One region of the Streptomyces dangxiongensis genome, then DNA from elsewhere that is predicted to be linked to it. Evidence: riboswitches for the same ligand, from Rfam matches in the RefSeq annotation. Region 1 holds a riboswitch; the other holds the start of a gene.

What was found. A riboswitch is a leader RNA that binds a small molecule or an ion and turns the genes downstream of it on or off. The one in region 1 is predicted to bind S-adenosylmethionine.
Region 2: another riboswitch for S-adenosylmethionine. It lies ahead of D9753_RS25990 (aminotransferase class V-fold PLP-dependent enzyme); the one in region 1 lies ahead of thrC (threonine synthase).

The regions. Positions count from the first base shown of each region.
Region 1 covers NZ_CP033073.1:4,357,269-4,364,623, forward strand. The annotation lists gene D9753_RS19595 (DUF3263 domain-containing protein) at 1-31, shown strand, start outside; gene otsB (trehalose-phosphatase) at 67-924, shown strand; gene D9753_RS19605 (alpha,alpha-trehalose-phosphate synthase (UDP-forming)) at 1,187-2,632, opposite strand; partial or broken gene D9753_RS19610 (glucosyl-3-phosphoglycerate synthase) at 2,707-3,653, opposite strand; SAM riboswitch class I at 3,810-3,966, shown strand; gene thrC (threonine synthase) at 3,984-5,267, shown strand; gene D9753_RS19620 (MoaD/ThiS family protein) at 5,264-5,539, shown strand; gene D9753_RS19625 (cold-shock protein) at 5,980-6,183, shown strand; gene groL (chaperonin GroEL) at 6,551-7,355, shown strand, end outside.
Region 2 covers NZ_CP033073.1:5,755,956-5,763,310, reverse strand. The annotation lists gene D9753_RS26015 (C40 family peptidase) at 1-18, opposite strand, end outside; gene D9753_RS26010 (NYN domain-containing protein) at 230-1,573, opposite strand; gene D9753_RS26005 (hypothetical protein) at 1,620-1,859, opposite strand; gene D9753_RS26000 (rhomboid family intramembrane serine protease) at 2,013-2,807, shown strand; gene D9753_RS25995 (Lrp/AsnC family transcriptional regulator) at 2,804-3,085, shown strand; gene D9753_RS25990 (aminotransferase class V-fold PLP-dependent enzyme) at 3,124-4,485, opposite strand; SAM riboswitch class IV at 4,663-4,779, opposite strand; gene trpD (anthranilate phosphoribosyltransferase) at 4,854-5,918, opposite strand; gene qcrB (cytochrome bc1 complex cytochrome b subunit) at 6,040-7,355, opposite strand, start outside.

The DNA.
Region 1 (7,355 bases):
GATCCGGCAGACGCGGCGCGCCGAACGCTGAGGAGTGGACCGGCCTTCCGCGGATAGGGTCGCCGTATGGGCACCCACACGACGGACTCCCTGCACCCGCTGCCGCTCCCGACCACCCAGGCCGGCCGGGACGGGCTCGCCGCGCTCCTCGCCCGGCCCCGTGACGCCGTGATCGGGCTGGACTTCGACGGCACGCTCGCCCCGATCGTCGCCGACCCCGAACAGGCCCGCGCCCACCCCGGGGCCGTGCCCGCGCTGGCCGCGCTCGCCCCCGAGGTGGCCTCCATCGCCGTGATCACCGGCCGCCCGCCCGAGGTGGCGGTCCGCTACGGCGGCTTCGCGGACGTCCCCGGCCTGGAGCACCTCACCGTCCTCGGCCACTACGGCGCCGAACGCTGGGAGGCGGCCACCGGCAAGGTCACCGCGCCGCCCCCGCACCCGGGCGTGGCCGCCGCCCGCGCCGAACTGCCCGGCCTGCTGGAGCGCGCCGGCGCCGGGCAGGGCACGTGGATCGAGGAGAAGGGCCGGGCGCTCGCGGTCCACACCCGCCGCGCCGCCGACCCGCAGGCCGCCTTCGAGGCCCTGCGCGGCCCGCTCGCCGGCCTCGCCACCCGGCACGGCCTGATCGTCGAACCCGGCCGCCTGGTCCTGGAGCTGCGCCCGCCGGGCATGGACAAGGGCGTGGCCCTCCTGGACCACGCCCGCGCCACCCGGGCCGGCTGCGTCGTCTACGCCGGCGACGACCTGGGCGACCTGCCCGCCTTCGCCGCGGTCGACGAACTCCGCGCCGCCGGCACCCCCGGCCTGCTGGTGTGCAGCGGCAGCACGGAGGTCACCGAGCTGGCGGACCGCGCCGACCTGGTGGTGGCCGGCCCGGAAGGTGTCGTGGAGCTGCTGCGGGGGCTGGCGGCCCACCTGGGGTGACGCTCTCGGCCGGTCGGTGCCCGGGAACACCGGGCACCGGCCGGCCAACTCCACAGCGCACCGGCCGACCGGTCAACTCCGCCACGCATCCGCCGACCGGGTCCGGGCTGCCGACCGGTCGGCTCCACGGGGCATCGGTCCAAGTTGCCGGCCGGCCGGCGGCGAGTGCACCGAGCCGCTGCCGGGTCCGGGTTGTCGGCCGGTCGGCTGTGCGGGGCACCGGTCCGGGTTGTCGGCCGGTCAGGTGCGAGGTGCCGGCCGGTCAGTTGCGCAGGGCGTCAAGCTGGTCCAGGAACCAGCGCGCCGGCGGCAGCGCGGTCGCCGCGGCGGCCAGTCGCTTCGACCGCTCCGCCCGCTCGGCCACGGGCAGGCTCAGGGCCGCGTGCAGCGCGTCCGCCGTCCCCCCGATGTCGTACGGGTTCACCACGATCGCGTCCTCGCCCAGCTCCTCGTACGCCCCGGCCTCCCGGGACAGCACCAGCGCGCAGCCCTCGTCGGAGACCACCGGGACCTCCTTGGCGACCAGGTTCATGCCGTCGCGGATGGGGTTCACCAGGGCCACGTCGGCCAGCCGGTAGGCGGCGAGGGAGCGGGCGAAGTCGTCCTTCACGTGCAGGACGACCGGGGTCCAGCCCGCCGTGCCGTAGCGCTCGTTGATGTCGTCCGCGACCCGCCGGACCTCGGCGGTGTACTCGCGGTACACGGCGAGGTCCTGCCGGGACGGGTACGCGAAGGCGACGTGGACGACCTTCTCCCGCCATTCGGGGTGGTCGTCGAGTAGCTGCCGGTAGGCCAGCAGCCCGCGCACGATGTTCTTGGACAGCTCGGTGCGGTCCACCCGGACGATCGTCCTGCGCGCCGTCCCGTCGGGGCCCGGGCCGATCTCCGCGCGGAGGGCCGTCATCCGCTCGGCCACGTCGTCCTGGTGGGCCCGCCCGCGCAGGAAGTCCGCGTCCGCGCCGAGACCGTGCACCCCGATCCGGGTGCCGGCGGCGGCGTCGGGCCCGAGGACCACCTGACAGCAGGCGGTGAAGGCGTCCGCCCACCGCTGGGTGAGGAACGCCGCGCGGTCCGCGCCCAGGATGCCGCCGAGCAGCTCGGCGGCGATGTCGTCGGGCAGCAGGCGGAAGTAGTCCGGCGGCGCCCACGGGGTGTGCGAGAAGTGGCCGATGCGCAGGTCGGGGCGCAGCTCCCGGAGCAGGCGCGGGGCGAGGGCCAGGTGGTAGTCCTGGATCAGCACCGCGGCGCCCTCGGCGGCCTCCTCGGCCAGCGCCTCCGCGAACGCCTGGTTGTAGGCCCGGTACGACGCCCAGTGCCGCCGGAACTCCGCGTCGAAGACCGGCTCCATCGGGGTCTGGTACAGCATGTGGTGGACGAACCAGAGCACCGAGTTGGCGATGTCGTTGTAGGCCGCGGCGTGCACGGCCGGGTCGATGCCGAGCATCCGCACCCGCTGCCCGCCGGTGTCCGCGGCCGGCAGCAGTCCGCCGTCCGCGCGCCGCACGGCCTCGCGGTCGCCGTCGCCGAGCGCGGCGCACACCCACACGGAGTCCGCGTCGGACCCGATGGCCGACAGCCCGGAGACGAGCCCGCCGCCGCCCCGCCTGGCGTGCAGCGAGCCCTCCTCGTCGATCTGATACGAAACCGGGCCGCGATTGGACGCGACCAGCACCTGAGCCTGTTCAGCAGTGCCGTGCGTGGAAGCCATACGCCTCAACCTAGCCCGGCCCACAAACGCTCAAACGTACGGTCCGCCCGCAAACGGGACCGTATACGGACCGTTCACGCCACCTTGCGCTCGGCGTACTCGGCGATCTCCACCATGGGCGGCCGTTCCTCGGTGTCCACCGAGTAGGTGTGCGCGGCTCGAACCCGTCCTCGCCCCGCTCGAACTGGGTCAGCGCGGGCCGGACCAGATGGCCGCGGGCCAGCCGGAGCTGGGCGGTGCGGTAGATCGCGGCGGCCATCCGGCCCAGGGCCTGCCCGTCCTGGTGGCGATGCAGGCGCACACCCACGTCGACCTGGGCCAGCGCGTCCAGGCCGGCCAGGTGCAGCGCGTCCACCAGCATCCCCAGCTCCACGCCGTAGCCGACGGGGAACGGCAACTGCTCCAGCAGGGAGCGGCGGGCCGCGTACTCGCCGCCGAGCGGCTGCACGAAGCCGGCCAGTTGCGGCCAGTGCATGTTCAGCAGCGGCCGGGCCATCAGCTCGGTGACCCGGCCGCCCTGCCCGGCCGCGCCGCCGAGCGGGCGGTCGTACATCGCCTTGACCAGGTCCACGCCGGGTTCGGTGAGCAGCGGGCCGACGATCCCGGTGACGAAGTCGGAGGAGAACTCGCGCAGGTCCGCGTCGATGAAGCAGACGATGTCCCCGCCGGTCACCAGCAGCGAGCGCCACAGCACCTCGCCCTTGCCGGGGACGGCGGGGATACGGGGCAGGATGGCGTCGCGGTGCACGACCCGGGCGCCGGCGCGCGCGGCGACCTGCGCGGTGCGGTCGGTGGACCCGGAGTCGACGACGACGATCTCGTCGACCAGCGGTATCTGCTCCACGAGGTCGTGGCGGATGACCGCGACGATGTCGCCGACCGTCTCCTCCTCGTTGAGCGCGGGCAGCACGACGCTGATCGTCTGGCCCGTGCGCTGCTTGGCGGCCAGGACGCGGTGGAGCGGGCGGTCGGTCACGGACCAGGAGCGGTCGGCCAGCCAGCGCTCGACTTCTTCCAGCACGGTCTGCGGCTCCTCACTGTCACGACCACACGCACACGGTGTGATCCATCTCGCGGTACGGACGACTATCTCAACTGTCCTGGCCTTCGGTTACAGTCTTGAACAACGCCGGTGACCATCGCATGTCGGGGGTCGCCCGCGTCAACAACCACATATTGCTCATCCAGAGGGGCAGAGGGACACGGCCCGATGAAGCCCCGGCAACCCTCCAGTCGGTTCTCGTAGATCAGTTCTGATCGTCTCCGCGAGGCTCCCGGCTAGGGAAGGTGCCAAATCCGTCTCACGGCGAAGTGCGTCGTGAGGAAGATGAGGAGAAAGGGCCTCGCCTCCATGGCTGTGCAGACAGTTGCAAGCGCCAGCAGTCCCACCGTCGACCTCGGTCCCGCCACGGCCCTGAGCTGTCGCGAGTGCGGTCACCGGGTGCCGCTCGGCCCGGTCTTCGCCTGCGAGGAGTGTTTCGGTCCGCTGGAGATCGCCTACGACTTCTCCGCCTACGACACCGAAGAGCTGCGCCGCCGCATCGAGGCGGGCCCCGCGAACATCTGGCGCTACGCCCCGCTGCTGCCCGTCCCCGCGGACGTCGCCGGCAAGCCCAACCTGAACCCGGGCTGGACCGAGCTGGTCAAGGCCGACAACCTGGCGCGCGAACTGGGCGTGACCGGCGGGCTGTACGTGAAGGACGACTCCGGCAACCCGACGCACTCCTTCAAGGACCGGGTCGTCGCCCAGGCCCTGGAGGCCGCCCGCGCCTTCGGCTTCACCACCCTGTCCTGCTCCTCCACCGGCAACCTGGCCGGTGCCGTCGGCGCCGCCGCCGCCCGGGCCGGCCTGCGCTCCTGCGTGTTCATCCCGCACGACCTGGAGCAGGCCAAGGTGGTCATGGCCGCCGTCTACGGCGGTGAGCTGGTCGGCATCGAGGGCAACTACGACGACGTGAACCGCTTCTGCTCCGAGCTGATCGGCGACTCGGCCGGCGAGGGCTGGGGCTTCGTCAACGTCAACCTGCGGCCGTACTACGCGGAGGGCTCCAAGACCCTCGCGTACGAGATCTGCGAGCAGCTCGGCTGGCGGCTGCCCGACCAGATCGTGGTCCCGATCGCCTCCGGCTCCCAGCTCACGAAGATCGACAAGGGTCTGCGGGAGCTGATCAGTCTCGGCCTCGTCGAGGACCGGCCGTACCGGATCTTCGGCGCCCAGGCCGAGGGCTGCTCGCCGGTGTCCACCGCCTTCAAGGCCGGGCCCGACGTCGTACGGCCGCAGAAGCCGAACACGATCGCCAAGTCGCTCGCCATCGGCAACCCGGCCGACGGTCCGTACGTCCTGGACATCGCGCGCCGCACCGGCGGTGCCGTGGAGGACGTCACCGACCAGCAGGTCGTGGACGCGATCCGGCTGCTCGCGCGGACCGAGGGCATCTTCGCGGAGACCGCCGGCGGGGTCACCGTGGGCGTCACCCGCAAGCTGATCGAGAACGGTGTGCTGGACCCGGCGAAGACCACGGTCGTCCTCAACACCGGCGACGGCCTGAAGACTTTGGACGCGGTGGCCGGGACCGGCCTCACCGCCACCATCCGCCCGACCCTGGACTCCTTCCGAGAGGCTGGCCTCGCATGAGCGTGACCGTTCGCATCCCCACCATCCTGCGCACCTACACCGGCGGCTCGGCCGAGGTCGCCGCCGAGGGCGCGACCCTCGCCGACGTCATCGCCGACCTGGAGAGGAACCACACGGGGATCGCCGCCCGGGTGCTGGACGACCAGGGCAAGCTGCGCCGGTTCGTCAACGTGTACGTGAACGACGACGACGTCCGCTTCGAGCAGGGCCTGCAGACCGCCACGCCGGACGGCGCGGGCGTGTCGATCATTCCGGCGGTCGCCGGCGGCTGATCCGCCGCATCATTACCTTCGGTAACGTCGGTTACATGTTGTTCCTGCGATTGCCCCCTCCACAAGAGAAGCGGAGGGGGCAATTCTGTGTGATTGAGCGCGGTAGAGTTGGGGAACACGGTCGCGGTCCGCGGGTCGGCGGCCCTTCATTCGGTGCTGTGCGCCCGACAAGAAACAGCCAAAGTGCTGGGGTGTTCCGCGGCATTTGTTCCCTTTGTGGGGCCCGACTTGCCCTGAAGTCGGATGAATTCTCGCCACATTCCGGACCGCTCGCTTCCAGATTTCTCGTCCGATTGACCTGTTGCAGAGGGCAGTTGGACAGATACATTCAGCCGCGGTCGACGCGTTCCGGCGCACGCCCCCGGCCAATGGGGGGTGAGGTCTGACCCGGGTCCGCGAAGTGCGGATCTGTGCAAGGGCCAGTAATAGGGGAGTTAGGCATGGCTCAGGGCACCGTCAAGTGGTTCAACGCGGAGAAGGGGTACGGCTTCATCGCGGTCGACGGTGGTGCGGACGTCTTCGTCCATTACAGCGCCATTCAGATGGACGGCTACCGCACCCTGGAAGAGGGCCAGCGGGTGGAGTTCGAGATCTCGCAGGGCCAGAAGGGCCCGCAGGCCGACATGGTTCGCCTCGGCGCCTGAACGTCTTTTGTGGCGAAGGGCCCGCACCGGCACAGGGTGCGGGCCCTTCGCCGTGCCCGGGTCCGTGCCTGCTCCGTGCCCGGTCCGGGGCGGGATCCGCGTCCGTCCGTGCCCGGTCCCGTGTCCGCGCCCGGTGTTCGCGCGGGGCTGACGGAGGGCCCGTTACCCCGCGAGGCGCTTGCACTCGACCATGCCGAGTGCTAATCATTGGCGTTAGCACTCTGAAGGTGAGAGTGACAACGAAGGACCGGGTCGGTGAGGCCCGCAGGCCAAGTGGGGCAAGGAACCACGCGGCCGGCGAGCCGTCCGTCGCGGGCGCGGGCGCGGTCCGAAGGAATCACCCCCAGTCCTGGAGGGACCACTTCACATGGCCAAGATCATCGCGTTCGACGAGGAGGCGCGGCGCGGCCTCGAGCGCGGCATGAACCAGCTCGCGGACGCCGTAAAGGTGACGCTCGGCCCCAAGGGCCGCAACGTCGTCCTCGAGAAGAAGTGGGGCGCCCCCACGATCACCAACGATGGTGTCTCCATCGCCAAGGAGATCGAGCTCGAGGACCCGTACGAGAAGATCGGCGCCGAGCTGGTCAAGGAAGTCGCCAAGAAGACGGACGACGTCGCCGGTGACGGTACGACCACCGCGACCGTTCTCGCTCAGGCCCTGGTCAAGGAAGGCCTGCGCAACGTCGCCGCCGGCGCCAACCCCATGGCCCTGAAGCGCGGTATCGAGAAGGCCGTCGAGGCCGTCTCCGCCGCCCTGCTGGAGCAGGCGAAGGACGTCGAGACCAAGGAGCAGATCGCCTCCACCGCGTCCATCTCCGCCGCCGACACCCAGATCGGCGAGCTGATCGCCGAGGCCATGGACAAGGTCGGCAAGGAAGGCGTCATCACCGTCGAGGAGAGCAACACCTTCGGTCTTGAGCTGGAGCTCACCGAGGGCATGCGCTTCGACAAGGGCTACATCTCCGCCTACTTCGCGACCGACATGGAGCGCATGGAGTCGGTGCTCGAGGACCCCTACATCCTCATCGCCAACTCCAAGATCTCCTCGGTCAAGGACCTGCTCCCGCTCCTGGAGAAGGTCATGCAGTCGGGCAAGCCGCTGCTGATCATCGCCGAGGACGTCGAGGGCGAGGCCCTGTCGACCCTGGTCGTCAACAAGATCCGCGGCACCT
Region 2 (7,355 bases), 1.4 Mb from region 1:
TCGACGGTGGGACGCCACGGAGGACGAACTCCTTCTTGTGAGTGATCACCCGTTCGGAGGTTCGAGCCCAGACCCTAGTGACACAGTTGTGATCAGTTCAAATCCTCAAGCAAAAAACCCTGTCACGCCATGCATTCTTTGCACATAACTCACCTGCAGTGAGAGCCGATTGACGCTACGTTGCGTGACGTTACGCCCAATCCGGGCATGTATGACGCCCGTTGGACCTTCAGGACAGTCGCTTCAGAAGCACCGCAGAAGCCACGGGACGGGCACCCGCCCTGGCGACCCCGTCGGCCACCTCGCGGTCGGTGGAGGCGACGATGACCGGACGCCCCGGCGGCTCCGCACGCACCAGTTGGCGGATCAGCTCGTCGGCCGTGACCCCCGGCTTGGAGAACAGCACGCGCACCCCGCGCGGCGGCGCGAGCAGCACCGGCGCGGCCAGTTCGGCGCCGTCGAAGACGCACGTCACCTCCGCCCCGGTCTGCGCGGCGAGCGCGGAGAGCTGGCCCAGCAGTCTGAGCCGCTGCTTCTCCAGCGGCATCTGCGGATAGCCGGTCTTGGTCACGTTGTAGCCGTCGACGACCAGATGCGCCTGCGGCAGTGCGAGGAGCTGGTCGAGGATGGCCGGGTCATGCTCGGACAGGGCGCGTGCCGCGATGTCCTTCGGGGTCATCCGGCCCGGCTCCACCGCGTCGACCGTCTCGGCCGGCCGCACGGACACCGGGGGGAGGGCGAGTTCACGCCGCAGGCCCTGGGTCGCCTCCAGCAGGGTGTCGAGCAGCAGCCGTACCCGCATGTCCTCCACACTGCGGCCCTCCCGGGCCGCCCGCCGGGTGGCCTCCAGCGCGGCCTCGGCCTCGCTCAGACGGGCCTTGAGCCGCCGCGACTCGCTGTCCGCGGCCGACACCCGCGCGTGCGCCTCGGCGCGCGCGGCGTCGATCTCGCCGTGCGCCTTGCGCAGGGCGGCCTCGCCCCGCCTGACGTCGCTGAGCGCGGCCCGCAGCTTGCGGTGCAGCGACTCGCCCTCCTTCTTCGCCGACTCCAGCTCCGCGCGCAGCCGTTCGGTCTCGGCGCGGATGTGGTCGCGGGCCTGTGCCAGCTCCGCGCGCAGCCGGTCCAGCTCGGCGCGGCTCTCCTCGTCGGCCCGCTCGGCGTCCGCGCGCTGGGCCTCCTCGCCGGCCGCGGTGACGAGTTTCACCCAGCCCGCCGGGCGCAGTACGTAGGCCGCGGCCGCCACGTCGAGCGGGTCCGCGGCCGGGGGCGGCGAGCCGGAGCCGAGGGCGCCGGCGAGTTCCGGCTGCGCCTCTCTGAACTTTTCGCCGATCCGCTGCCGGAACAGCGGATCGGTCTCCAGCGCCGCCGCCATCGCGTTGCCGGCGAACTTGGCCCGGCGGTTCGGGGCGAACCGGGCGTACTGCCGCAACTGGGCGGGAAGTTCGGCCACGGTCAGCCCGCCGAAGCCGTCCGAGACGATCTGCACCACCCGCCGGCGCACGCCGTCGGGCAGCGGACGGTCAAGCACCTCGGCGGTGCCGTCGTCCGGCCCCCCGCCCGCGGTCTCCACCATCCGTCACACCCCAATACCGAAAAAGCCGCTCCCGGGACCGCTCCGCTCAGGAGCCGGTGCCCGGCCTGTCCACGAGTTCCACCTGGTCCACCGCGTTGCACCAGCGGCAGCGCACCGACTCGATGGTCTCACTGACCACCTCGCGCTCCTCCACCGTCGGCTCACCGGCCAGGTCGAGATGGACGTACTCGACGACCTTGGACGAGCGGGTCACGTCGAAGCGGGTGAGGTTGCCGCACAGGGTGCAGCGCCATCGTGTCGTGGCCGTCGGCAGGGGAACCGTCATCGTGACTGTCCGCTTCCTTCTCGTGTCGGTCCGCGCCGTTCCCCGGCGCGTATGGCTCGTAACCCTACGGCCTGCGGGGTCTTCGCCGCCCGCCCGTCCACGGCGGCGAGGCGGTCTGTCAGCTTGCGTCCCGTTACGTCATGCTCTGTAGTCATGATCAGCACCTGGAGCACGGCGGCCGGCAGGACTCTCAGGGCGGTCCGGGGCATCCCGGCACCGATCACGTACGGGCTCATCGTCCTGTGCTGCCTGATCTTCGTCCTCGGCCCCGCGTCCGGGCTCACCCCCGGGTACCGCGCCGGGGACGCGCTGCTCGCCGCGCAGCGGACGTACTTCCGGCGCTGGGGCGTGGTCCCGGCCGACCTGTTCGGCAGACCGGCCCGCGAGGCGCTCACCCCGGCGACCGCGCTGTTCGTGCACGGCGGCTGGGTCCACCTGCTCGGCAACATGCTGTTCCTCTTCGTCTTCGGGGCGATGACCGAGGAACGCATGGGACGGGTGGCGTTCACCCTGTTCTACGTCGGCTGCGGGTACCTCGCCCTGCTGGGCTACGCGGCCGCCAACGCCACCTCCGAGCAGTCGCTGGTCGGCGCCTCCGGGGCGATCTCGGCGGTCCTCGGAGCCTTCCTCTACCTGTTCCCCCGCGCCCGCGTGACCAGTCTTCTGCCCTTCCTGTTCTTCCTGCCGCTGCGCTTCCCCGCCTGGGTGGTGCTGCCGTTCTGGGCGGCGCTCCAGTGGTTCGCGGCGGGCCGGGCCTCCGACGGGCCCGGAGTGGCCTACCTCGCGCACATGGTCGGGTTCGGCCTGGGGTTCTGCTACGCGTGGCTGCGCTACGGACGCGGGCGCAGCCGCGCGGGCGGTCCCGGCGGGGCGGTGGTGGGGGACGGCCGGGCGACTAGAGTGAAGGCCGCACCAGCTCCGGTCACCGAGGGAGAGACACAGCCGTGATCACCGCGATCGTTCTGATCAAGACCAGCGTGGACCGGATCCCCGAGATCGCGGAGCGCATCGCCGCGCTGGAGAGCGTCAGCGAGGTCTTCTCGGTCACCGGCACCTACGACCTGATCGCCATGGTCCGGGTCGGGCAGCACGAGGACCTCGCCGAGATCATCCCCGGCCGGATCAGCAAGATCCCCGGCGTGGAGGCCACCGACACGCACGTCGCGTTCCGCACCTACTCGCAGCACGACCTGGAGGCCGCGTTCGCGATCGGCCTCGACAACTAGGGAGCCCGCCACCCCGGCGGGCGGCGGGCCGGCCGTCCTCAGACCGCCGGGACGCAGCGGCCGTCCTCCGTGCGGTACTGCCACCGGGCGCCGTCGCGCACCAGTTCCCGTACGGCGGTCACGAAGCGCTCGACGTGCTCGTCGGGGGTGCCGGCGCCGAAGCTGACCCGGACGGCGTTCAGGGACTTCTCGCCCGGGGCCGTCTCCGGGGCGCCGCACTCCCCCTGGGTCTGCGGGTCGGTGCCCAGCAGGGTGCGGACCAGGGGGTGGGCGCAGAAGAGGCCGTCGCGGACGCCGATGCCGTACTCGGCGGAGAGGGCGGCGGCGAAGTGCGAGCTGTTCCAGCCCTCGACGACGAAGGAGAGGACACCCACGCGCGGCGCGTCGTCGCCGAAGAGGGAGAGGATCCTGACCTCCGGGACCTCGGCGAGGCCTTCGCGGACCGTGCGGATCAGGTGCTCCTCACGGGCGACGAGGGTGTCCCAGCCGGCCTCGGTGAGGGCCTTGCAGGCGGCGGCGATGGAGTAGGCGCCGATCACGTTCGGGGAGCCGGCCTCGTGGCGGGCGGCGCTGTCGTGCCACTCCACGTCCACCCCGCCGTCCTGCCGCCGGGTGACCTTGCGGCTGGCGCCGCCGCCCGCGAGGTACGGCTCGGCCGCCCGGAGCCAGTCGGCGCGGCCGGCCAGGACGCCGGAGCCGAACGGGGCGTACAGCTTGTGGCCGGAGAAGGCGACCCAGTCGACGTCCAGGTCCCCGAGGTCCACCGGGTGGTGGGGGGCTAGCTGGGCGGCGTCCAGGACGATGCGGGCGCCGTGGGCGTGCGCGGCGGCGGCCAGCTCGCGCACCGGCCACAGCTCACCGGTGACGTTGGAGGCGCCGGTGACACAGACCAGGGCCGGGCCGTGGGGGTCGCGCTCGGCGAGGGCCCGCTCCAGGGTCCGGACGGCCTGCTGCGGGGTGCGCGGGGCGTCGAGGTAGGTGACCCGGGCGTCCTGCCAGGGCAGCAGGGAGGCGTGGTGCTCGGTCTCGAAGACGAAGACCTGGCAGCCGGCGGGCAGCGCGCGCGCCAGGAGGTTGAGCGAGTCGGTGGTCGAGCGGGTGAAGACGACCTGGTCGTCCGGGCGGCAGCCGAGGAACCCGGCGACGGTCCCGCGGGCGTTCTCGAACAGGTCGGTGGAGAGCTGGGAGAGGTAGCCGGCGCCGCGGTGCACGCTGCCGTAGTACGGGGCGTAGGCCGCGACGTCGTCCCAGACGCGCTGGAGGGCGGGGGCGCTGGCCGCGTAGTCGAGAGCGGCGTAGGCGACCTCACCGCCCGTGACGAGCGGGACGGTGACATCCCGGCCCAGCACGGGCAGCGGGGCGCAGAGGGACCGGTCGGCGGCAGCGGTGGAGACGGACATGGCTGAACTCCCGTGAAGGCAGGTGGAATCCGCCGGGCGAGCGGGCGTGCTCTGGCGCCGGTGGGGTGAAGGGGGATGCGGAGGCGGGGCTCTGCGGCCCTAGCGCATTCGCTTGCTCACGGGAGGCTCCTCGACGACCAGGATCCCTGGTCCCACACTTGCGGTAAGTGTGCGAGGGATCCGCGCTTGCCGTGGACCTTGCTGTCCACGGCCTGGTCTTCACCCGGGGCACCCCGCCACGGACGGAGGGTTGCCGGACAGTCGGCCGGGGCCTCATGACTGTCACTCATGACCTGGTGGAAGAACGTACGCGAACTGATCGTCGCCCCGCAACCCGTGTCCGGATCGCGGGACGACGTGCGGTGCGGTCAGGCGTTGCTGGCCGCCACCCACCGCTCCAGCGTCCGCCGGGCCGCGCCCGAGTCGACCGACTCCGCGGCCTTCGCCATGCCCGCGCGGAGCTGCTCGGTGAGCGGCGCGTCCGTCGGCTCCAGGGCCACCAGGGCCGCCGCCGAGTTCAGCAGGACGGCGTCCCGTACGGGCCCCTGCTCGCCGTCGAGCAGGCGGCGGGCGACGTCGGCGTTGTGGGCCGGGTCGCCGCCGCGCAGCGCCTCCACCGGGACCAGGGGGAGGCCGGCGTCGCGCGGGTCGAAGGACTCCTCGCGGACCCGGCCGTCGCGGACCACCCACACCCGGGAGGTGGACGTCGTCGTCAGCTCGTCCAGGCCGTCGTCGCCGCGGAAGACCAGGGAGGAGTTGCCCCGTTCCGCGAGCACGCCCGCGACGATCGGTGCCTCGTGCGCGACGGCGACGCCGACCGCCTGGGCCCGCACCCGCGCCGGGTTGGTCAGCGGGCCGAGCAGGTTGAACACGGTCCGGATGCCGAGCTGTCCGCGGGCGGCGCCCACATGGCGCAGCGCCGGATGGAACTTCACGGCGAAGCAGAAGGTGATGCCGGCCTCCTGAGCGACCTCCACGACCCGGCGGGGGGTCAGGTCGAGGTTGACGCCGAGCTTCTCCAGGACGTCGGAGGAGCCGGACGCCGAGGACGCGGCGCGGTTGCCGTGCTTGACGACCTTCGCGCCGGTACCGGCCACGACCAGCGAGGACATGGTGGAGATGTTCACCGTCCTGGCCCCGTCGCCGCCCGTGCCGACGATGTCGACGGTGCGGCCGGGCACCTCGATCACGTTCGCGTGCTCGTACATCGTGCGGACCAGGCCGGTGATCTCCTGGACCGTCTGCCCCTTCGCCCGCAGCGCCACCGCGAACCCGGCGATCTGGGCGTCGGTCGCCTCACCGCGCATGATGCGGTCCATCGCCCACGCGGTGTCGTCGGCCGCCAGGTCACGGCCCTCCAGCAGGCCGTTCAGGAGGACGGGCCAGGAGCGGCCCGCCGCGGTGTCGCCTCCAGCGGGGGTCACAGCGCTCATCAGCCGCTCCTCGTACGCAGTCCTGCTCCGTCGTACCCCACCCTATCCAGCCGCGGGCACCGCGAAGGGCCCCGTCCGCGACACGGACGGGGCCCTTCTGCGTGGTGTGGCGACGCGGGGATCAGTGGTGGCCGTGGCCGCTCGTGATCTCCTTGAACTCCTCGACGGTCGGCTTCGGGATCTGGCTGTCCTCGCCGTAGTAGGCGTTGGAGAGCTTGACCCGCAGCTTCTCGGAGGCGCCCACCTTGCGCTCGACGCCGTTCTCGTCGGTCGTCGGACCGATCTCGGCCGGCCGGTACTGCTCGTGCGCGGTGAGCGTGTGAAGCTGCTCCTGGCTGAGCGGCTCGTGCACCTCGATGAACTCACCGTGCGGCAGCCGCTTGATGATGCCGGTCTCGCGGCCGTGCAGCACCTTGTCGCGGTCGCGACGCTGGAGGCCCAGGCAGATCCGCCGGGTGACGATGAACGTCAGGACCGGCCCGGCGAAGAACGCGATCCGGACGAACCAGGTCACCGCGTTGATCGACAGGTGGAAGTGCGTGGCGATGATGTCGTTGCCGCCACCGATCAGCATGATCACGTAGCCGGCGACCCACGCGGCACCGAAGGCGGTGCGGGTCGGGGCGTTGCGCGGCCGGTCCAGGATGTGGTGCTCGCGCTTGTCGCCGGTGATCCAGGACTCGATGAACGGGTACAGCGCGATCACCGCGAGGAACAGCCCGAACAGGGCCAGCGGGACGAACACGCCCAGGACCAGGGTGTGGCCCCAGAAGTTGATCTCCCAGCCCGGCATGGCGCGGACGAGACCCTCGGCGAAGCCCATGTACCAGTCGGGCTGGGCGCCCGTGGAGACCTGGTCCGGACGGTAGGGGCCCATCGCCCAGATCGGGTTGATGGACGCGATACCGGCGATGAGGGCGATGAAGCCGAACACCAGGAAGAAGAACCCGCCGGCCTTGGCCATGTACACCGGCAGCAGCGGCATGCCGACGACGTTCTTGTTGTTCCGGCCGGGGCCCGCGAACTGCGTGTGCTTGTGGTAGAAGACCAGGATCAGGTGCGCCACCATCAGGCCGAGCATGATGCCCGGCAGCAGCAGGATGTGGATCGAGTAGAACCGGGCCACGAAGTCGTGGCCGGGGAACTCGCCGCCGAACAGGAACATCGAGATGTACGTGCCGACGATCGGCACGGACAGGATCGCGCCCTGGGTGAAGCGGACACCGGTGCCCGAGAGCAGGTCGTCCGGCAGGGAGTAGCCGGTGAAGCCGGTGAACATGCCGAGGACGAACAGCAGGAAGCCGAACAGCCAGTTGATCTCACGTGGCTTGCGGAACGCGCCGGTGAAGAACACGCGCATCATGTGCACGAACATGCCGGCGAGGAAGACGACCGCCGCCCAGTGGTGGATCTGCCGGATGAGCAGGCCACCGCGCA